3 regions of the Paraburkholderia sp. FW306-2-2C-D06C genome follow, and region 2 is predicted to be linked to each of the others. Evidence: riboswitches for the same ligand, from Rfam matches in the RefSeq annotation. Region 2 holds a riboswitch; each other region holds the start of a gene.

Region 1 (7,627 bases), on a different contig from region 2:
AGTCGTGGTGGGTGGGGTCGATGCCGGCGTGAGCGGTCGAAGCGATCGCTACGGTGACGCCGTCGAGTACGGTTTTGCGCACGATGAGGTGCGCCCCGGCTGCAGCGGATTTCGAACCTGCGGCCAGCAACGCGCAGGGTTCGCAGACGCCGTCCACGCCGAGATGTTCGCGTGTCGCCGCCGAAGGTTCAGTCTCCGCCACGGGCAAGGCGGCAATCTGCTCGCGGCTGAACAGTTTCAACGGTAGCGCGTGCCGTGCGCAGAATTCGAGCAGACCCGCTTCGTGGGCCTTGACGTCGATGCTGGCAACTGCGCTGATTTCATCGTGTGTATGAGTGCCGAGCGCCGCGCGCACGGCTGCCTCGATCTGTTCAGCCGAACTATGCAAGCGGCAACCGATGCCGACCGTCAGCGTTTTCATCGCGCCCCTGCTGCGTCGGCATTCGCCGCGGCCCGCGCGAGCGCCAGCGACGCCACCCCGCCGATCACCACGATCGCCGGCGAGCCAAGACCGGCGCGCGCGACTGCGTCGGCCAGGCCGCCAAGTGGCGCGAGCGCATGTCTTTGTTCAGGACGTGTCGCGAATTCGATCGCGGCACAGGGCGTATCGGCGCTCATGCCTGCCGCGAGCAACGTGCCGGCGATATCGTTGAGCCGCCGCATGCCCATGTAGATCACCAGCGTCATCCGCGTCGCGACGAGCGCCGCCCAATCCGGCTCGCCGCTGCCGGCGCCGTGTCCGGTGACGAACACCACGCCCTGCGCGTATTCGCGATGCGTGACCGGAATGCCGATCGCCGCGGGCGCCGCGATGCCCGCCGTGATGCCGTTGACGACTTCCACCTCGATGCCCGCCGCATGCAGCGCCTGCTGCTCTTCGCCGCCGCGGCCGAATACGAACGGATCGCCGCCTTTCAGGCGTGCGACACTGCGCCCGGCCTGCACATGTTCGAGCATCTGCGCGACGATGTCGGCCTGCGGCGTCGACGGATGCCCGCCACGTTTGCCGACATGAACGACCAGCGCGTCGGCGCGCGCGAATTGCAGCACTTCGGGATTCACCAGATCGTCGACCAGTACCACGTCGGCCTGCGCCAATGCGCGCGTCGCCTTGAGCGTCATCAGTTCGACGTCGCCGGGGCCGGCGCCGATCAGCCACGCGCGGCTCATCGCGGCGTGCATGGCGCGCCCCATGTCGTGACAAGTGGAAACAGGCGAGCCATGCAGACGGCCCAGGCGGAAATAGAACTCATGCGGTGCGACAGATTACGCACAACGGCAACGCCGCTCGCCGCATTTTCATCGAAATCGCAAGCGGGCGTTCGTATTACGTCATGCTTCAGCGCCTTCACATCCGTCCCTCGCGGATTCAGGCGGCCGGCGGCGTGACATTCGCCGCCTCCGCGTCTGGCCGGTATCCGGGCTGGCGGCCTCATGCGCTTTGCCTTCCCGTCCTGAATCGTCAGACAGTGGCATCGAAAACGCATGCGCGGCGCGACAGGATTGAACCCAGCGCCGCAGGTCGCTTACCGTTGCGGGGACAGCACAGGTTGAGCGCAATCGAGCGCGGCCTGTTTCCCGTTTAACTGCACATGCGAACGCATGTGCGGGCACCAAACGCGCGCATACGATAGCACACGGCGGCCCGCGCCGGCGCGCGCGGCAAGACCCCGGCGCGGCCCGCGCTTCCTGTCGCGCTTCCTTGACGGCGCGGGGCCGCGGGCCTACACTCGCACGCACTTTGGTGCTCGTGTGCGCGCTCGTGCGCATGCAGTTAAACGGGAAACAGGGCGCCCGCCTGCTATGGACCGGGTCAACCTGTGCTGCCCCCGCAACGGTAAGCGAAAAGCGGCGCCTGGATGCGTTCTCCAGCGCCGCGGAGCCGGCTTCGATGTCCACGCGCAAGGCCGCGTCGGCATATGACCACTGGGCGAGAAATCACTCGCGCGGGAAGGTGAAGCGGCGCTTTCGCCAGCCCGGATACCGGCCAGAATATGACGGATGAACGCCGCGGGGATGCGGTGGCTCGTTCATGACCTCGTTCTCTGTTGCCGCGGCAACGCCGCTTTTCGTCCCCGCTGTCGTATCTGTGTTCCGTTTTCGTGTTTGCCTGCCTGGCGCTGGTTTGTCCTGGACTCGAGCGCATTCGGACCCGAACCCGACCCGAACCAGACCCGGACCGCCGGCGTGTGAACGCGCAACTTCTTCGGATGGAACCAACGATGCAAACTCAAATGCGCAGGATCCCCGTCACCATCGTGACGGGCTTTCTCGGCAGCGGCAAGACCACGCTGCTGCGGCATATTCTTCAGCATGCGGGCGGCAAGCGCATTGCGGTGATCGTCAACGAGTTCGGCGAACTCGGCATCGACGGTGAAATCCTCAAGGGTTGCGGGATCGGTTGCGATGAGAACGGCGTCGAAACCGAGGGGCAACTGTATGAACTCGCGAACGGCTGCCTGTGCTGCACGGTGCAGGAAGAGTTTTTCCCGGTGATGGAAAAGCTCGTCGAGCGCCGCGAGCAGATCGATCACGTGCTGATCGAAACCTCCGGTCTTGCACTGCCTAAGCCGCTGGTGCAGGCCTTCAACTGGCCGCAGATCAAGAGCAGCTTCACCGTCGACGCGGTGGTGACTGTGGTGGACGGCCCCGCCGCGGCGAGCGGCCAGTTCGCCGACAACCCGCTCGCTGTCGATGCGCAGCGCAAGGCCGATCCGAATCTCGATCACGAATCGCCGCTGCACGAACTGTTCGAGGATCAGCTGTCGGCGGCCGATCTGGTGATTCTGAACAAAACGGATTTGCTCGACGATGAACAGCAAAGCGCTGTCGAGACCGCGATCCGTGAAGAGATTCCGCCGCAAGTGAAGATCGTGCGCGCACAGATGGGCCAGCTCGATCTGCACACGTTGCTCGGCCTCGAAGCCGCCTCCGAAGAAACGATCCACTTGCGCCACGACCACCACGGTTCGGCCGACGACGCCGATCACCATCACGACGAATTCGATTCTGTCGTGGTGCACGCGAGCGCGCCGTCGCGTGAAGCGGTGATCGCCGCGCTGCAAGGGCTGGTCGAAACGCATACGATTTACCGCGTCAAAGGTTTTGCGGCGTTGCCGGGCGCATTGATGCGGCTCGTGATTCAAGGCGTGGGGCGCCGTTTCGACAGCTACTTCGATCGTCGCTGGCAACCCGGCGAAATCGGCGAAATCGGCGAAATCGGCGAGGGTCGGCAGAGCCGCTTCGTGCTGATCGGCGAGGACCTGGATCAGGCTACGCTGCAACGCGCGTTCGATGCTGCACTGGGCGCTGCATTGCGGGTTGTGTCGAGCGCCGAACCGCAACAGGCGTAATCGATCATGCATCTGCTGCGCACTACGCCGGGCGGTTTTGTCGACGATACCCAGGGCGTGATCCGTATCGATCAGCAGCCCGCCGATATCGTGGTGCTTAGCTCCGCCGATACGACGCTGTCGCTGCTCGCCAGCGTGTTTCCTCGTTTGGGTGCCGATTTCCCGAGCGTGCGGCTCGCGAATGTCACTTATTTGCGGCAACCGGCGTCGGTCGATTTCTATGTCGAGGACGTGCTGCAGCATGCGCGCGTCGTGGTCGTGGATCACCTCGGCGGCGAGGCGTACTGGCCTTACGGGATCGAGCAGGTGGTCGCGCTCGCCGGGCGCAGGAAGCAGACACTGGCGATGTTCTCCGGCGATTTGCAGGAAGATCCGAATCTGCTTGCGCGCAGCACGGCGGATGCCGAACTGTGCCATCAGCTATGGCGTTATCTGCGCGAAGGCGGCGCGCAGAATGCCGAGGCGTTCCTGCGCTGCATTGCGTATCGTGCGGTCGGCTGGGGGCATGAACCCGCACCGCCGCGCGCGTTGCCTGCCGCAACGCTCTACCATCCCGAGCGCGATACGCCGACGATGGCCGACTGGCAGGCGCGCTGGAGCGAGGATGCGCCGGTTGCCGCGATCCTGTTCTACAAAGCGCACTTGCAGGCGGCCAACACAGCCGTGTTCGACGCGCTGATCGCCGCGCTCGAAACGCAGGGTTTGAATCCGCTGCCGATTGCGATTACCTCGCTGAAAGATGCGATGAGCCGCGAAGTCGTGCAGCGGTTGTGCGCGCAACATGATGTCTCGCTGGTTCTGAACACGACCGCGTTTGCCGCGTCGGCGATCGACGACCCCGAGCCGCTCGCGCTGGCCGGCGACGCGCCGGTCATGCAGGTGATCCTGAGCGGCGGCAATCGCGAAGACTGGCTCAAGGACAATCAAGGCCTCAACTCGCGCGATATCGCGATGCATATCGCGCTGCCGGAAGTGGACGGCCGCATCATCACACGGGCGATCAGTTTCAAGGGGCTCGCCTATCGTTGTCCGCACACGGAAGTCGATGTGGTCCGCTATCAGCCGGACCTCGAACGTGTCGGTTTTCTCGCTGAACTGAGCCGCCGCTGGTGCCGTCTGCGCACGCTCGACAACGCCGACAAGAAACTCGCGCTGATTCTCGCCAACTACCCTATGAGCGAAGGGCGCATCGGCAATGGCGTGGGGCTCGATACGCCGGCGTCGGTGGTCGGCATCCTGTCGATGCTGCGCGACGAAGGCTATCGTTTGAGCGAATTGCCCGCTGACGGCGACGCGCTGTTGAAGAAGCTGACCGAAGGCGTCACCAACGACCCCGTCGTGCGCGACTTGCGGCCCGCGCTGCAAAGCCTCGCACTCGACGACTATCTTTCGTATTTCAACCGGCTGCCTGCCGAAGCGCGCGACGCATTGAACGCGCGCTGGGGCTCGCCTGAGCGGGACCCGACGCTGCGGCGCGGCCGTTTCATGATCGCGGGCTGGCGCTGCGGACATGTGTTCGTCGGCATTCAACCATCGCGCTCGCGCGAACAGGGCGATTATGCGAGCTATCACGACGCCGATCTCGTGCCGCCGCATGCCTATCTCGCGTTCTATTTCTGGCTGCGCCATCAGTTCGGCATCGACGCGGTCGTGCACGTCGGCAAGCATGGCAACCTCGAATGGCTGCCGGGCAAGAGTGTCGCGCTGAGCGATGCGTGCTGGCCCGATCTGATTCTTGGGCCGCTGCCGCATCTCTATCCGTTCATCGTCAACGATCCGGGCGAGGGCAGCCAGGCCAAGCGCCGCGCGCAGGCCGTCATTATCGACCACCTGATGCCGCCGCTCACGCGCGCCGAAAGCTATGGGCCGTTGCAGGATCTCGAGCGCCAGGTCGACGAATACTATGAAGCGCTGATGGTCGACCCGCGCCGCGCGAAGCTCTTGAGGCGCACGATTCTCGCGACCATCGTGGAGCATCGGCTGCATGAAGAGCTGAGTCTTGCGGCGCCGGACGGGCAAGATGCCGAGGACGTGCTGCTGACGCGCGTCGATGCGTGGCTGTGCGAGTTGAAGGAAGCGCAGATTCGCGATGGTTTGCACACCTTCGGGCGTTCGCCGGAAGGCGTGCAGCGGCGCGATACGTTGCTGGCGTTGGGGCGTTTCCCGGTTGGCGACGGGCAGGCTGAAAGAGCCGGTTTGATCGATGCGTTGGCGCGCGATCTGCGGGTGGATCATCGGTTCGATCCGCTGTCGGTGGATTGGTCTGCGGCGTGGGATGGACCGCGTCCCGACGTTTTGCAGCGCGTGAGCGATGCGCCGTGGCGGCACTGCGGCGACACGCGCGAGCGTCTGGAGTTGTTGGCGGCCGGGATGCTGCGCGGCGCGTGTGGCGATGAAACTGATGCATTGGCGCCCGCGGCGGGAACCTTGCCGCAAGCCGAACGTGTGATCGAGCGCTTGCGTGCCGACGTCCTGCCGCGGCTCGACGCATGCGGGCCGCAAGAAATGCGGCATCTGAAGCGCGGTCTCGAAGGGCGCTTCGTACCGCCGGGGCCGAGCGGTTCGCCCTCGCGTGGACGGCCCGACGTGCTGCCGACCGGCCGCAACTTCTATTCGGTCGATACGCGCGCGATTCCGACGCAAGCGGCGTGGTCGCTCGGCTTGAAATCCGCACAGCAGCTCATCGAGCGGCATTTGCAGGAAAACGGCGACTACCCGCGCGCTATCGGGCTCTCGGTATGGGGCACGGCGACCATGCGCACGGGCGGCGACGATATCGCCCAGGCGCTCGCGCTACTCGGCGTGCGGCCGAAGTGGGCGCCGGGCAGTCATCGCGTGACCGACTTCGAGATCATGCCGATCGAGGTGTTCGACCGGCCCCGCATCGACGTGACCTTGCGCGTCTCGGGCTTTTTCCGCGATGCATTCGCGAACGTGATGCATCTGTTCGATGCCGCGGTACAGGCAGTGGCCGAGCTCGACGAACCCGAGGATATGAACCCGATCCGCGCGCGCGTGCTGCGTGAGCGCGATGCGCTAATCGCGCGCGGCATGGATGCGGCCGAAGCGCGTAAGCGCGCCGGCTGGCGCGTGTTCAGCGCGCGGCCCGGCGCGTATGGCGCGGGCTTGCAGGACATGATCGACTCGCGGCAATGGCAAACCGACGCCGACCTCGCGAACGCGTATCAGGCGTGGGGCGGCTACGCGTACACGCAGAAAAGCGCCGGCGAAGAAGCGCGCCAGGCGTTCGGCACGCGTCTCGCGGCGATGGACGTGGTGCTGCAGAATCAGGACAACCGCGAGCACGATGTGCTCGATTCGAACGATTACTATCAGTTTCAAGGCGGCATGGTGGCGGCAGTCCGGCATCTCGCGGGCAATCAGCCGCATATCTATCATGCCGACCACAGCAATCCGGCCGCGCCGCGAGTGCGCACGCTGCATGAGGAAATTGCACGCGTGATCCGTTCGCGCGTGGTCAATCCGAAATGGCTCGACGGTGTGAAGCGCCACGGCTATAAAGGCGCTGCCGAAATCGCTGCAACGGTCGACTATTTGTACGGCTACGATGCGACCGCGCGCGTGATCGCCGATCATCAATATGCGCTCGTCGCCGATGCCTATCTGAACGACGCCGATACGCGCGAGTTCATGCAGCGGCACAATCCGCATGCGCTGCATTCCGTCTGCGAGCGTTTGCTCGAAGCGATGCAGCGTGGTTTGTGGCAAGCGCCCGGCGACTATCGCGAGCAAGTCGAACAGCATCTGCTGGCAAGCGAGCAGCAGATCGAAGGAATGCAAACATGAATGCAGCCAAGCAACGGCCCGCTTTTCCATTCGCCGCGCTGATCGGCCAGGCGCCGTTGCAGCAGGCGCTATTGCTGGCCGCAATCGATCCCGGTTTGGGCGGTGTGCTGGTCAGCGGGCCGCGCGGCACGGCGAAATCGACCGCTGCGCGCGCGCTCGCCGAACTGTTGCCTGAAGGGCAACTAGTGAATTTGCCGCTCGGCGCCAGCGAAGATCGCCTGATCGGCACGCTCGATATCGAAACTGTGTTGCGCGATGGTTCAGTGCGGTTTTCGCCGGGTTTGCTCGCAAAAGCGCATCGCGGCGTGCTGTATGTCGATGAAGTCAATTTGCTGCCCGATGCGCTCGTCGATGCGCTGCTCGATGCGGCGGCAAGCGGCGTGAATGCAGTCGAACGCGACGGGGTTTCGCATAGTCACGACGCGAGCTTCGTGCTGATCGGCACGATGAATCCGGAGGAAGGCGAG
Region 2 (7,627 bases):
CGCCGCGTTCTGCCGCAGCCGTGCGCTCTGGCAAACGAAAATCGTCGAGCAACGCGTGCAGGTCGAGGCGTTGAAAAAGCAGCTCGCAGGACGCGAGCGCGAGCTGGAGGCGGTACGCCTGGATGACCCTGCCGCCGAGGTGAAACGCTACCGGGCATCTGCCGAACTCGCACGCAGCGAACAGCACGAGCGGCAATTGCGGATCGCTCAATTGCGCAGTCAACTCGAAACAGTCGGCGCGTCGGGACTCGGCGAGCGTCTCGCTGCTGTGCGAGCCGCGGTGGAGCAGGCCACGCGGCGCAAGGACGAACTGAGCTTGCGCGCAAGCGCGTTGAGTTTGCTCGATGAAGTGCTGGTCGACGAACGCGATGCGGCGGTGGCGCAACTGCGCGCGCCGCTGACCGAACGTCTCGGGCATTATCTGAAGCGGATTTTCCCGCAGTCGACGATCGCGCTCGGCGACGATCTGAGTCCCGCGACCCTCGATCGCAACGGTCGCGCCGATACGCTCGACGCGTTGAGCTTCGGCACCCGCGAACAGCTCGGCATACTCACGCGGCTGGCGTACGCGGATCTGCTGAAGGCGTCCGGCCGCCCGACGTTACTGATGCTCGACGACGCCGCGGTGCACACCGACGCCGCGCGGCGCGATGCGATCAAACGTGCGCTGATCGACGCGGCGACACGTCACCAGATCCTGGTGTTCACGTGCCATCCGGAGCTTTGGGACGATCTCGGTGTGAGGCAGCGGGCGATTGATGATTTGAAGGTGGCGGCTTGAGGGGCGCGGTGGTCAGGGGCGTGACGTGCGCCGCGGTAAGCCTTGAGGGCGCCCGTCGATTCACTCATACCAGCGCGGCGTATAAACCCACTCGCCGGACTGCCCGTCATCACGAGCAACCCCCCGCGTCGTCGACGACCCGACGATCACCATCGTCCGCATATCCACATCCGGCGAGCGAAGTTCGCCGAGCGTGGTCGAACGCAGCGTGCCGCCGGGCCTGCCGACATCGCGCCCGAGCACCACTTTCGTAGCCGCCGCGCGATATTCCCGCACGATATCCAGCGCCTTATCAAACTGCCACGGTCGTGCGCGAGAAATCGGGTTGTAGAACGCCATCACGAGATCCGCTTCGGCCGCGTGCCTGAGGCGCTTTTCGATGATCGTCCACGGCTTGAGGTTGTCGGATAGCGACAGCATGCAGAAGTCATGTCCCAACGGCGCGCCGGCTTGCGCCGCCGTGGCCATTGCCGCCGACACACCCGGCACGATCGAGAGCTCGACGGCGGCCCAGTCGGCGTTCTCCGCGCCGTCCAGCGCTTCGAGCACGGCAGCCGCCATCGCGAACACGCCGGGATCGCCCGACGACACCATCGCCACCGAACGTCCCGCGCTCGCCAGTTCGAACGCATGACGCGCGCGTTGCATTTCCTCGCGATTGTCCGTGCCGTGCACGCGCTGATCGGCGCGCAGCGGGCCGGCCATCTTCACGTAGGTGTCGTAGCCGAGGATGTCGGTCGCCTCGTCGAGCGCCGTGCGCGCCGCGGGCACCATCAGATCGGCGCTGCCGGGACCGAGGCCGATCACCGTGAGGCGGCCACGCGCACGGCCAATGCTCGCGGGGTCGATAGCAAGCGGCGCCAATGCCAGCGCGATGCCGGCATCCGCGTCGTCGTGCAGCGTTTCGTAGGGGATGCGCAGCGCGGCGTGTAGTAAGTTACTCGGCGGCTCGCCGTCTTCCGGACGCGTCTGAGCGAACCGTAACGGCACATTCAAACTCGCGGCCGTTTCGGCCAGCGCCGGGTCGGTCATCCGCCCGGACGAAGCCAGCAGCGCCGCAAGAGAAAGCGTGGCGAGGCCATGCGTGTCCAATGCTTCACGCACACGCCCGGCGATCTGTGCGCCCGAACCCGAACCCGACCCCGTGACCGCCGCCACCACGCTTCGCGGATGAATCACCAACTCATCGGTCCGGCCATCCCACGCGCGCGGCGTCACCCGAATCGCGAGACGCGCCGAGCCCGAACGTGGCAGTTGCGCGTCGTCGAGCCACGGCGCTTCGCCTTCGATGCGGGTGCTTTCGCCGGCCAGCAGATCCGACACGAAACGCTTGCCTTGCGCGAGATCGGCGAGCGCATAGCCTTCGGGCGGATTGAGCACGCACGTGCCGAAGCGCAGTTCGCCGCTCGTCGTGATCGCCGGCGGTACGGCCAGCGCCGCAGCGATTTCGCGCGCCATCAGATTGACGCCCGCGAGTCCGCCGAGCAACGGCACGACCGCGCTGCCGTCTTCGGCGACGGCCAGCACCGGCGGCTCGACGCCCTTGTTCGACAGCAGCGGCGCGACGCAACGAATCACGATGCCGGTTGCGCACAGCGCGACGATCGGCGTGCCGCGCGCATACAGCGCGCGCAGGTGCGCGCCGAGTTCGGCGTACGAGACGTCGGCTTCGACGCGTCCCTGTAAAGCGTGCACCTGTGCGCCGGCATAGAGCGCCTGCACGCGCCGCGCGGTCGCCAGCGCGCCCGTGCCGAGAATCACGATCGCGGGCGGCGTCATCCTTGCCATTTTTCCCCCGGCACCACGAGCAGCGAAAAATACGGCGACGCCATCGGATCGACTTCCGCGAGCGGCACGATGCGCTGGTTGCCCATCGTCGCGCGTTCGACGTAGAGCGCGCGATCCGCGAGACCGAGTTCGCCCAGCACGCGCCGCACCTTGTCGAAATTGCGGCCGAGTTTCATCACGACGGCGGCGTCGGCATCGGCGAGACGGCGGCGCAATTCGTCTTCGGGCAACACGCCGGAGAGCACCGACAGACTTTGATTGCGATACACCAGCGGCGAGCCGAGCACGGCTGCGCCGCCGAGCATCGAGCACACGCCCGGCACCACTTCGGCTTCGAAGCGCGCGGCGAGCCGGTCGTGCAGATACATGTACGAGCCGTAGAAAAAGGGATCGCCTTCGCAGATCACCGCGACGTCGCGGCCTGCGTCGAGATGGGCAGCGACGACTTCGGCGGCGGTGTCGTAGAAGTCGGCAATGATCGCTTCATACGACAGCGGCGGTTCGAGCGCTTCGGTCGTGACCGGATAGACGAGCGGCAGATGCTGTTGCGCGTCGTGCAAATGCGCTTCGATGATGCTGAACGCGTTGCCTTTCTTGCCCTTCGCGACGAAGTACGCAACCACCGGCGCGGCCTTCAGCAGACGCAGCGCTTTCAGCGTGATCAATTCCGGGTCGCCGGGGCCGACCCCGAGTCCGAACAAACGTCCTTGCACGCTCATTTACTCGACCTCCGTAGCCAACGCATTGACGGCGGCGGCGGCCATCGCGCTGCCGCCGCGTCGTCCGTGGACCACCACGTAGGGCACGCCGCGGCTGTCTTCGGCAAGCATGGCTTTCGACTCCGCCGCGCCGACAAAGCCGACCGGAAAGCCGAGGATGAGTGCGGGCTTCGGCGCGCCGGCGTCGAGCATGTCGAGCAGATGAAACAGGGCAGTCGGCGCATTGCCGATCACGACGACGCCGCCGGCCAGATGCGGACGCCACAATTCGAGCGCGGCGGCCGATCGCGTGTTGCCGAGTTCGCGCGCCAGCGACGGCACGTCCCTGTGCGTCAGCGTGCAGATCACTTCGTTGTTCGCGGGCAGGCGCGCCCGCGTGATGCCTTGCGCGACCATGCCTGCGTCGCACAGAATCGGCGCGCCTTGCGCCAGCGCCGTGCGGCCCGCGGTGCCTGCACCCGCGGAGAAAGCCAGATCGTCGATCACGTCGACCATTCCGCAGGCGTGGATCACGCGCACCGCGAGTTTCTCGAGGTCGGCGGGAATGCGCGACAGATCGGCCTCGGCGCGAATCGTCGCGAAAGATTGGCGATAGATCTCCTGACCGTCGCGAATGTAATCAAGCATCTAAAGGGCTCCGGGCCAATTGTTCGAGCATGTCGGCGGCCTGTTCGATCGTCAGTTGGGGCGCGACGCAGCGGCCGAAATCCGGCGAGGCGTCGCGTCGATACAGGTCGTAGGTGCCGGGCGCCACGGCCAGCAACGTGTACGGCGCGCAATGCGCGGCCGCGCACGAGCGCGGGCAGCCGCTCAGATGGACGTCGACGCCGTCGGGCAGGCGGGCGGCTAGCCGCAGCGCGTCGGCTTTGGTGTCGGCGGGACTTTTTACGCAGCCGGTCGAGCCGGCGCAAGCGATCAAACGTGCGATGGGCTGCGCGCGATCGCAGGCAAGGCCTAATGCTTCCAGTTCGGCAAGCACGGCCGGCACGGCCTTCGAGGCGATATCGGGCAGCAGCACACTTTGCCAGGGCGTCATGCGCAGCGTGCCGTTGCTGTGCTGGCGCGCTAGCGCGGCGAGGCCGCGCAGCGTCGCGGCGTCGAGGCGTCCGAGCGGCGGCTGGCCGCCCACGTGCCACGTTCCCGCGACGCGTTGAGCGTGCGCGCCGAGCCGCAACGCGGCATCGGCGGGCGCGCCGCGATGCCAGTCGGCGAGCGACGCGTCGCGCGACAGCGGGAAATCGGCATACGTTTGGGCACGCTGCAATACTGCGTCGGCGGAATGCGTGGCGAGCAGATGGCGCATGCGGGTGGCGTCGGCGGCGGCCAGATCGAGGAACGTGTGCAGAAGCGCGCGGACCAGCTGAACGACTTCCGAAGGCAAGACGGTGGCGAGGGCGCGTGTGCCGGTCGCGACCGGGTCTGGCGACGCGCCGAACGAGCCGTCGCCAGCCGCGTGCGCGGCAACATGCGCGGCCGCCGCATTGGCCGCCGTAGGCGGACATCCCGCCAGGCCAAAGACGAACCGCACACCGTCGCTCGCCGACGTCGCCGCGAGCCAGACGTCATGCGGATGGTCGAGCCTCGCAAGGCGCTCGCCGCCGTCCAGCAGCAACGCGAATTTCGGCGATAGCGCCGCAAAACGCGCTTCGCTTTGCAGCAGCGCGAGAAGCCCGGCGGTCAGCGACGTGGTGTCGTACAGCGCGGACGAATCGCGTCCCGCGGCGGGGCTGACCATCACGTTGCGGATATCGTCAGCGGCGCATGCCGACAATACTGCCGCCGCATCCATGCCGCTGCTCGCCGGAGCCGGCCCGAGACCGGCTGCCACCAGAGCCTCGATCAACGCCGCTTCGTGCCCGGGCCGCACGCCGCGCACTTGCAGATTCGCCCGGTTGGTCACTTCAATCACGCTGGCGGCGTGCCGCTCGCTCGCCTCGGCGATCGCGGCAGCCTGCGCGGCGCTCAATGCGCCACCGGGCAATTTGATCCGGCAAATCCCGCCGTCGCGCGCGGCGACGATGCGCAACAGCCCCGGACAAGCCGAAGGCCGCGGCGCAACGGCAGCGGTAGATAAAGCAGCGGAGGGCGCAGCGTGATTCAAGACGGACACCGGGTTTAGCGTCGCGCGACGGCCCGGGCAACCCACCCAAAGCGGGCATGGCTGCGGCATCGGTACACCCCGCCCGATGCAGGCTGGCACGAACAATCTCGCCGGCAGGTCTCCTGGCTGGCAGGTCACGGTCCGCCGCTGCCTTCCCGGTCGAACCAGTGGCGCGGAGCGCAGGCGGACTCGCTGCATACAGTTGCGGGGGCAGCCACAGTGGCACTGTGTTCCCTCTTCGGCCCCGAAGGGCACCGGCGGCTGTATTATGCCTTTTTTCGAACCGCACAACGAGGCTGGACGCTTTGATCGGCGTGGCACAGCGCATTATTTGAAGATACGGAATGAGGATGGATGCATGTCGGCGTGGCTGACCGTGGTGGGCATAGGCGATGACGGCTTCGCCGGCTTGGGGCGGCCCGCGCGGCGCGCTTTGCTGGAAGCGTCGGTGGTGTACGGCGGCGAGCGCCATCTGGCGATGCTGCCCGCGCGACTTGGCGCGCGCCGCGCCGCGTGGCCGCGTCCGTTCGATCTCGCGCCTTTGCTGGCGGAGCGCGCCACCCCCGTGTGCGTGCTGGCGAGCGGCGACCCGATGCTGTTCGGCGTCGGCGCGACGCTGGCGCGGCAGCTGCCGGCCGGCGAGTTGCGGGTGTTGCCGGCGCCGTCGTCGCTGTCGCTGGCCGCGGCGCGGCTCGGCTGGCCCTTGCAGGACGTCGCGACGGTCTCGCTGGTGGGCCGGCCGCTGGCGACGCTGAACGCCCATCTGCACGACGGCGCGCGCGTGTTCGTGCTGAGCGCGGACGGCGGCACGCCCGCGGCGCTCGCCGGCTTGCTGAACGCGCGCGGCTTCGGCGCGACCCGGATGATCGTGCTGGAACACCTGGGCGGCGAGTTGGAACGCCGGATCGACGGCCGCGCCAATCAATGGCCGGCGGGCGACGTGGCGGCGCTGAATCTGATCGCGCTCGAATGCCGCGCCACGGAAGGCGCGCCGCGTTTGCCGCTGACCTGCGGCTTACCCGACGACGCGTTTCGCCACGACGGCCAGTTGACCAAACGCGACGTGCGCGCGATCACGCTGGCGCGCCTCGCGCCCACGCCCGGCGAATTGCTGTGGGATGTCGGCGCGGGCAGCGGTTCGATCGGCATCGAATGGATGCGCGTGCATCCGGCGTGCCGCGCGATCGCGATCGAGCGGCATGCGGAGCGCCAGCGTTTCATCGAACACAATCGCGATGCGTTGGGCGTGCCGGGTCTGCAACTCGTGGCGGGCCGCGCGCCTGAAGCGCTGGACGGACTGCCGGCGCCGGATGCGGTGTTCATCGGCGGCGGCGTGACGGCGCCGGGCGTGCTGGATGCCTGCTGGGCGCGCCTGCGTGAGGGCGGCCGGCTGGTTGCCAATGCCGTGACCTTGCAAGGCGAGGCGGCGCTGATGACGTGGCGCGCCCAGCATGGCGGCACGCTCACGCGCATTGCGCTCGCCGACGCGCAACCGCTCGGCGGCTTCGACACCTGGCGTCAGGCATTGCCGATCACGCTGCTCGACGTGACCAGGCCCGCCGGCGATGCCGCGCGCCACAAGCATCGGCAACCGTAATGCGCGACGAAACACCCGAACAACCCGCGCGGCTGCGCAGCGGCTACACGACCGGCTGTTGTGCCACCGCGACGTCGCTCGCGGCGGCGCGTCTGCTGCTCACGGGCATCGTCAGCGAGGTCGCGGAAATCGTGTTGCCCAAGGGCCAGCTTGTGCCGATGCCGCTGGTGTTCTGCCGTCTGACCGCCGACGGCGCCGAAGCCGGCACTGTCAAGGATGCGGGCGACGATCCCGACGTGACGCACGGCGCGATCGTGTTCGCCCGCGTGCGCCTGCGCGCCGAACCGGGCGTGAGTTTTCATGCGGGACCGGGCGTCGGCACCGTGACGCGCGCGGGTTTGACGTTGCCGATCGGCGAACCGGCGATCAATCCGGTGCCGCGCAAGATGATGACCGAGCATCTCGCCGATCTGGCCGCGGAACACGCATATGGCGGCGGTTTCGAGGTGACGATCGGCGTCGAAGGCGGTGAAGAGCTCGCGCTGAAGACGATGAACCCGCGTCTCGGCATTCTCGGCGGCCTGTCGATTCTCGGCACTACCGGGATCGTGCGGCCGTTCTCGTGCTCGGCGTATATCGCGTCGATCCAGCAGGGCATCGACGTCGCGCGCGCGAACGGCTACACGCATCTCGCGGCCTGC
Region 3 (7,627 bases), on a different contig from region 2:
ACCAGATCTCGCCTGCGTAGAACGTATGCGTGAACGCATCGAGCAGCGTTCGCGAGCCGGCGCGCAACGTCAGGCGTTGCGCGCTGAGCGCGGCATGGGCGGAGTGGCGTGCCTGCATCATCGGCGCCTGCGCAGCAGCATCCACAAAAACACCGGCACGCCGACGATCGAGGTAATCACGCCGACCGGCAATTGCGCCGGCGCAATGACCGTGCGCGCGATCAGGTCCGCGCCCATCACCGCGACACCGCCACCGAGCGCGGCGGCCGGCAACAGCATGCGCTGATCGTTGCCGAACGCGAGCCGCAGCATATGCGGCACCACCAGGCCGACAAAGCCGATGGTGCCCGCTGTCGTCACCGCCGCGGCCGCCGCCAGCGACGCCACCAGATAGACACGCAGGCGCAGCGGCATCACCGCGACGCCGAGCGCCTGCGCGGCCGCATCGCCTCGCAGCAGCACATTGAGCCGCGGCGCAGCGGGCACGATCGCGATCAGCACGACGAAGAGCGCGGCGAGCGCGGCCCATGGCAGTGCGCCGCCGTTGAGGTCGCCGGTCAGCCAGAACAGCATGCCGCGCAGACGATTTTCAGGCGCAAGGTTGAGCAGCAGCGTGATGACTGCGCCCCAGCCGGCCGCGATCACCGCGCCGGTCAGCAGCAAGCGCGGCGACGTGTCCTGCGGCTCGCCCCGCCACAACTCGCGGCGCGCAAGACCGAGCACCAGCAGGATCGACACGAACGCGCCCGCGAACGCGCTGGCATCGACGATCCACCACGCGCAACCGGCGATCATCGCGACCAGCGCAAAAGTCGCCGCACCGCCCGAAACGCCCAACACGTATGGCTCGGCCAGCGGATTGCGCAGCAGCACCTGCAACAGCGCGCCGGCCAACGCGAGCAGCGCGCCGCACGCGAAGCCGGCCAGCGCGCGCGGCAGACGCAATGTCCGCACGATTTCGCCCGCGAGATCCGCCGATGCCGCGGGCGAAGGCACGAGCGCCGCCAGCACGCGCGCGGGCGCGAGCGGCACGCTGCCGAGCGCGAGCGACGCCATCAGCACGATCAGCGCGAGCACGGCGAGCGCGAGCCAGATCGCGGCCGCACGCTTCGCGCTCATGATGGGCATCGCCGTCGCGACCCTCGGACCCGAGCCGCGGTTCATCCGCGCGATCTCACGCAGGCGCGCCCGTCACTGCTGCTGCCAACCGACCGTGACATACGCACCGCGCCGCGGCGAGTTATACGAGTAGGCCGTTTCATAGTCCTTGTTCAACAGGTTCTGGATTTGCGCAGCCACGTACCACGCTTTCGTGATGTCGTAGCGCGCGGACAGATTCACCACACCGTAACCGCCGAGCTTGCCGCTGCTATCGTCGCGCGCGCCGCTGACGATCCACTCGCCGCCGACACGCCACCCCGCAATATTGCGATTCACCGCTAGCGACGCGAAACGCCGCGCACGCCGCACAAGGTCGACATCGCTGTCGAGGTCGACGGGATTTTGCAGCGTCACCGACGCACGCACATCCGTCCTGCCGACATGACCGCTCCACGATCCTTCGAGCCCCTGCACCTTCGCATGACCGACGTTCTCCGCCAGATAGATGCCGGGCGTCACCTGATGGTAGTCGATCAGATTCGAATTGCGCGTCTGGAACGCGCTCAGGCGCATCACGCCCAGCACATTCGACGCATACTGCAACGCTGCTTCGATCGAATGACTGCGCTCCGGCTGGATCGACGGATTGCCGCTGATCGGATAGTACAGATCGTCGAAGCTCGGCGCGCGAAACGCATCCGAATAGCTTGCGCTCACCTTCCAATGCTCGGCGATGTCGAAACCGTAGCCGAGATAGTAACTGTTCGCTGCGCCGAAATCGGAATACTGATCGCGCCGTACGTTGGCCTGAATCTGATTGCGCCCAAAGCGCCCGCTATAGCCGACGAAGCCCGAATTCACATGCCGGTCGGGCGCCGCAAACGTATCCGAATCGAGGCTCTGATCGAGATGCTCGTAGCCGACCTGCAGCTTCTGCTGCGCGGCGAGCGCGAAATCGTTCTGCCATGTGTACTGGCGATTGTCGGTATCGAAGCGGCCGTTGTAGATGCCGTTGGTGTTCGACACGCTGCGATCGTCGCCTTCGGAGACGATGAAGTGGGTGGTCCACCAGCCGGTCACCTTGCCACTGGCGAACGCCGACATCTGCCGCACTTTGGTGTAGAGGTTGTTCAGATCGGTCGGCACGCCGTACGCGTTGTCGTAGCTATTGTTGCCGTTCGACTGGAAATATGTGATGCCTGCGTCCCACTTGTCATTGAACTTGTGGCGCAGCGAGGCGGAGATGCTCTCGTTCAGATAGCCGTTCGGATTCGGATTTGCGTTGGGCGCCTGGGCTGGTTTGAGCGATGAGAAGCCGTCGTCTTTCGAGCGCGCGAGCGAGATGCTGAAGGTGGTCTTGCCGTCTTTGTCCAACGCGCCGTTCACGCCGGCCTGTTGCGTCTGCGTGTGATAACTGCCGTAGCCCACCGAGAAACTGAAACGCGGCGGATGATCGCCGCCGTCTTTCATGAACACCTGCACGACGCCGCCGATCGCGCCCGAGCCGTATGACGCGGACACATTGCCGTTCACCACTTCGACGTGGTCGACCTGATCGAGCGGAATCTGCGCAAGTTGCGGTGCGCCGAGGCTGACCGAATCGACTCGCACACCGTCGATCGACACCAACGATTGGGTGGACGATGCGTGACGAGACGCCCGCGCTTGCTACGAATTTGCGCTGGACGGATCTCTCCCTCTGGCCGGTATCCGGGCTGGCGACACATCGATCCCGCCTTCTCACGCGTGACGCGCAGTGGCACACTCGCATGTTCAGCTTCGAACACGCGATCGGGATCGACTTGCATGACGACATGCGGTCGCTTACCGTTGCGGGGGCAGCGCAGGCTGGCGCGTTCAGGCGAACGTCGCGCCCTGCTTCCCGTTTAACTGCGCGCCCTGTCGAAAAGCACGCGCGGGCACCAAAGTGCGGCCAGTTTAGGAGCGCCCTCGAGGCCCGTCAAGAATGGTTAATCCTTGCTCGATCCGTTCTGTTAAGTGCAGGTTATTGTCCGATGCAGGCGCAGTTTTTCGTCATGAGGCCGATAAAAGCCTGCACAAAGCGAGGTTGTTACGTCTCGAAACGAGACAATTGTCGGAACCTGCGACATTCCGCGCTAAAATGCGATGTCTTTAGAGGACGCAGCACATGCTCACCGAACTCGAATCACTCTCACAAAATATCGGCAAGCTGATTGCGATCAGCCAGCGCCACAATGAAGCGCGGCTCGCGCTCGAAGAGCAGCTCGCCCGAACGCGCGCTGAAGCGGAAGCCACGCGTACCGAACTCGCGTTGCTGCGCGAGGAACGCGATACGCTGCAAGCGGAACGCGACGCGCTGTCGGCAAAGATCGACGACGCACAGGTGCGCCTGAATGCGATTCTCGAAAAACTGCCGCGGGCACGCGCACAGGCCGAGCCTGACAATCAGCTCGATCTGCTCGAACCCGAACAACACGAGGTCGAAGCGGACAGCGCCGCCACCCGCCACGGAGAAAATGCATGACCACGAAGCAGATCGAAGTATCGATTCTCGGCGTGCCGTATCGTCTCGCCTGCTCGCCGGAAACCGAAGCGGCGCTGCTCGAAGCGGTGGCGCGCGTAGACGCTGAAATGTCGAAGATCCGCAATCACAGCAACGTGCGCGGCACGGACCGCATTGCCGTAATGGCTGCGCTGTCGCTGGCATCGGAACTGCTTAAGCTGCAAACGAGCGTGAGACACGGAGAAGCATTTCCCGCTGAGGAAATCCGGCGTACAATGCGTCAAATGAATGAACAGCTAGGTACTGTGATTCAGCAGTACAGCATGCAGTAAGTGTCTAGTGGCCGTGCCTGAGATCGGCCGCGGATTCAAGCGGAGTGCATGAGCAAAGACTCGCGCGAACGTTTGAGTTCCATCGTTTTAGCTTCATCGGTTTAGCTTCCCTGCCTGGTTCGCCAAGGTCATATATTCCTTGAACCAATGCCATGTGCACGGTTGTGGAAATTTGTAGCACGGGTGTGCGCGTCACTCTGTCTGATGTACCCGAAGTGCTGCTAACTGCGACCAATTCTGAACCCCCGGTTCAGGATGCCGGCCTAGCGGCTAAGGCGGGGACCTTATTTAGAACGGCATCGGACTTCGGTTCGGTGCCGTTTTTCTTTGGGCCTCCGGTTTCTTTCGCATCTTCACCTTCTTAAGGTTCAATTCGATTCATGCGCTACTGGCTAATGAAGTCCGAACCGGACGAAGCAAGCATCGACCATCTCGCCAATGCACCGCAACGCACGTTGCCGTGGACCGGCGTGCGCAACTATCAGGCGCGCAATTTCATGCGCGACATGATGCAGGTCGGCGACGCTGTGCTGTTCTATCACTCGAGCTGCCCCGAACCGGGCATCGCGGGGCTCGCCGAGGTGTCGTCCACGGCTTATCCGGATCCGACGCAGTTCGACAGGAAGAGCCCCTACTACGACCCGAAGTCGTCGCCGGAAACGCCGCGCTGGCTGCTCGTCGACGTAGTGTTCAAGAAGAGGATCCCTCTGATTCCGCTTGCCGCGCTGCGCGAGCATGAGGAACTCGCGGACATGCGCGTGCTGGCGAAGGGCAACCGTTTGTCGATCACGCCGGTGACCGAAGCCGAATGGCGTTTCATCACGAAGCGGCTTGTTTGAAGCTGCATTTGTATGTGCGGTACGTTGTCGCTGCCGCGCGTGCAAAGCAGGAGCAAACCGGGACCCAACCTTGAAGCAACGTCAAATTGGGGAACCAAGCCGAGGTTACAAGCGCCTAACGGACTCGCAAATGAACACGCAAACGCCGTGCCATTGCAGCGCGTTTGCTCCAATCGCGCATAACCTGTTCAAGCAAGGAGTCCGGGAATGACAAAAAACACTGCACGTGCCCTCGCACTCGCTCTCGTGTGCGTGGCCCCTGCCGCCCTCGCATTGACGCCGGCCATGGCGCGCGCGCAAGGCGTGACACAGTATCAGCCCTCGGGCGTGCTGTCGCTGAATGCGCAGGCCAGCGCGGAAGTGCCGCAAGACGTCGTCGATATCACACTGTTTTATGAGCAGGAAGCGAGCGATCCGTCGGCACTCACGTCAACGCTAAATCAGCGCGCCGATTCGGCGCTGCAAAAAGCCAAGGGCGTGAATGGCGTGACCGCGCGCACGGGTTCGTTCTCGATCTATCCGTCCACCGATCGCGACGGCCGTATTTCCGCGTGGCGCGGCCGCACGGAAATCGTGCTCGAATCGCACGACTTCGCCGCCGCGTCGAAGCTCGCGGGTCAGATGGCATCGATCATGCAGGTCGGCAACGTGCAATTCTCGCTGTCGCCTGAAGCGCAGCGCGCCGCCGAACAGAAGCTCACCGGCGAAGCGATCAGGTCGTTCCGCGAGCAGGCTTCTTCGTCGGCACAGGCGTTCGGCTACAGCGGCTATTCGATCCGCGAGGTCAACGTCGGGCGCAACGGCATCATGCCGCGTCCGATGATGATGATGAGCGCACGTGCCATGAGCGCCGACGCGAAGGCCTCGGCGCCGGTGCCGATCGAAGGCGGCACGTCCACGGTGACGGTCAATGTGTCAGGTTCGGTGCAGATGAAGTAACGCGTTTTACGCCGCACGTACTACTGCAACAAAAACGCCACGGCATGCCGTGGCGTTTTTTATTGGCTACGATAAAGCGTAGCGTTAGTTCGTGCTGACGCCCGCGCCGCTTCACGGCGCGCATGACCACAGAACCACACAAACGACAAACCGTGGCGATCAGTTCGCGCCGACCGTCTGAGCTGGTTCACGGCGCGCGCGGCGATACGCCCACACCAGTATCACGATGCCCGCGAGAATCATCGGCAGCGAGAGCCACTGGCCCATCGAGAGTCCCATTGCCAGAAGCCCAAGGAAATCGTCCGGTTCGCGCGCGAACTCCACGGTGAAGCGCGCGAGGCCGTAGCCGATCAGGAACACCGCGGAAATCGCGCCCGTCGGCTTCGGTTTGCGCGAGAAAAAGAACAACACGAAGAACAGCGCGACGCCTTCGAGCGCGATCTCATACAGCTCCGACGGATGGCGCGGCAGCATGTGATATTGAGCGAACACTTCGTTCAGATGCCATTGCGCGGCCAGCTGCGGATGCGCGGCGAGCCAAGCGGTGTCATCAGGCGCGGCGCCCGGAAACAGCATCGCCCACGGCGCCGACGGATCGGTCACACGGCCCCACAGCTCGCCGTTGATGAAGTTGCCGAGGCGTCCCGCCGCAAGCCCGGTCGGCACCATCGGCGCGACGAAATCGGTGACTTGCAGCCACGAGCGCTTGCGTTGATACGCGAACAGCACCATCGCCAGCGTCACGCCGAGGAAGCCGCCGTGAAACGACATGCCGCCTTCCCACACCTTGAAGATGTCGAGCGGATGCGCGAAATAAAAACTCGCCTTATAGAACAGCACGTAGCCGAGCCGTCCGCCGAGAATGGTGCCGATCACGCCATAGAACAGCATGTCGTCGATATCTTTGGCGGTCCAGCCTTGCGCGGCGACGTACGGCAAACGCAGCCGCAACCGGCCGACGACGATCGCCGCGATGAACGCGACGAGGTACATCAGTCCGTACCAGCGCACTGCGAGCGGCCCCAGATGAATGGCAACGGGGTCGAAATTCGGGTGAATGAGCATCGTGTTGTTATGGGCAGTTCAGGTTCAGAAGCGGATTTTCCAGTAGCGCGCGGCGTGCGCATCGTGCGGCGCAAGCATTGGACGGTTCGGCGTGAAATGCGTTCGCGGCAGACCTACGTACGCGGTGCGCCATATGGCTCGACGGTGGCCGCATGCGCGCGCACGATCTCGATGAAGCCCGCCAACACCGGGCTCACCTCCGCCGTGCGCCAGACGAGGCCGGTCTCGATCGCCGGCACCGATTCGCTGAGCGGCCGGTACACGACGCCGGTGCGGCGCAGATTACGCAACGATTGCGGCACCAGTGCGACACCCATGCCGGCCGACACGAGGCTCACGATCGTCTGCATCTGAATCGCTTCCTGGCCGACCCGGGGCGCGAGGCCCGCCACGCCGTAGCAATCCATAATGATGTCATAAAAGCCTGGCGCCAAACGTCTCGGGAAGATCACGAGCGGCGCATCGGCGACGTCGCGCAGGCTGATCGGCGTGTCCAGCCATTCTGCTTGCGGGTCTGCGTCAGACCCGGCGTCAGATCCGGCCACACTGCCCAAACGCGCCGCCATCTCCGACGACATCGCGATCACCAGCGGCTCGCGCGCGATCGGCAGCCATGAGAGCTCGGTGGCATGCCGCGACGGCAGCGGCGCGATCACGAGACCCGCATCGATGCGCCCGGCCACCAGTTCGTCGACCTGCACGTCACTGGTCGCCTCGGTCAGCTCGAGCCGCACGCGCGGATGACGCGCGCCGAAATCGCGCAGCAACAGCGGCAGCAGGCCGTAATCCGCAGTGGAGACGAACGCCAGCGACAATACGCCCGCCTCGCCGCGCGCGAGACTCTGCGCCAACGGCCGCAGTCCCTC

The links. A riboswitch is a leader RNA that binds a small molecule or an ion and turns the genes downstream of it on or off. The one in region 2 is predicted to bind cobalamin.
Region 1: another riboswitch for cobalamin. It lies ahead of cobA (uroporphyrinogen-III C-methyltransferase); the one in region 2 lies ahead of AC3WLT_RS19435 (ferredoxin-like domain-containing protein).
Region 3: another riboswitch for cobalamin. It lies ahead of AC3WLT_RS06595 (TonB-dependent receptor domain-containing protein); the one in region 2 lies ahead of AC3WLT_RS19435 (ferredoxin-like domain-containing protein).

Annotation. Positions count from the first base shown of each region.
Region 1 is NZ_JBYSWU010000037.1:2,723-10,349, reverse strand. Features, by position in the region: gene AC3WLT_RS24615 (cobalamin biosynthesis protein) at 1-421, opposite strand, end outside; gene cobA (uroporphyrinogen-III C-methyltransferase) at 418-1,170, opposite strand; cobalamin riboswitch at 1,393-1,633, opposite strand; cobalamin riboswitch at 1,726-2,006, shown strand; gene cobW (cobalamin biosynthesis protein CobW) at 2,223-3,353, shown strand; gene cobN (cobaltochelatase subunit CobN) at 3,360-7,160, shown strand; gene AC3WLT_RS24595 (magnesium chelatase ATPase subunit I) at 7,157-7,627, shown strand, end outside.
Region 2 is NZ_JBYSWU010000024.1:72,542-80,168, forward strand. Features, by position in the region: gene AC3WLT_RS19415 (AAA family ATPase) at 1-781, shown strand, start outside; gene cobJ (precorrin-3B C(17)-methyltransferase) at 842-2,560, opposite strand; gene AC3WLT_RS19425 (precorrin-2 C(20)-methyltransferase) at 2,557-3,288, opposite strand; gene AC3WLT_RS19430 (precorrin-8X methylmutase) at 3,289-3,915, opposite strand; gene AC3WLT_RS19435 (ferredoxin-like domain-containing protein) at 3,908-5,398, opposite strand; cobalamin riboswitch at 5,485-5,663, opposite strand; gene cbiE (precorrin-6y C5,15-methyltransferase (decarboxylating) subunit CbiE) at 5,748-6,986, shown strand; partial or broken gene AC3WLT_RS19445 (cobalt-precorrin-5B (C(1))-methyltransferase) at 6,986-7,627, shown strand, end outside.
Region 3 is NZ_JBYSWU010000006.1:117,365-124,991, forward strand. Features, by position in the region: gene AC3WLT_RS06585 (ABC transporter ATP-binding protein) at 1-121, opposite strand, end outside; gene AC3WLT_RS06590 (FecCD family ABC transporter permease) at 118-1,164, opposite strand; partial or broken gene AC3WLT_RS06595 (TonB-dependent receptor domain-containing protein) at 1,192-2,754, opposite strand; cobalamin riboswitch at 2,786-3,043, opposite strand; gene AC3WLT_RS06600 (ATPase) at 3,251-3,607, shown strand; gene AC3WLT_RS06605 (cell division protein ZapA) at 3,604-3,918, shown strand; RNA gene ssrS (6S RNA) at 4,023-4,204, shown strand; gene AC3WLT_RS06615 (EVE domain-containing protein) at 4,299-4,757, shown strand; gene AC3WLT_RS06620 (SIMPL domain-containing protein) at 4,965-5,696, shown strand; gene lgt (prolipoprotein diacylglyceryl transferase) at 5,856-6,761, opposite strand; gene AC3WLT_RS06630 (LysR family transcriptional regulator) at 6,875-7,627, opposite strand, start outside.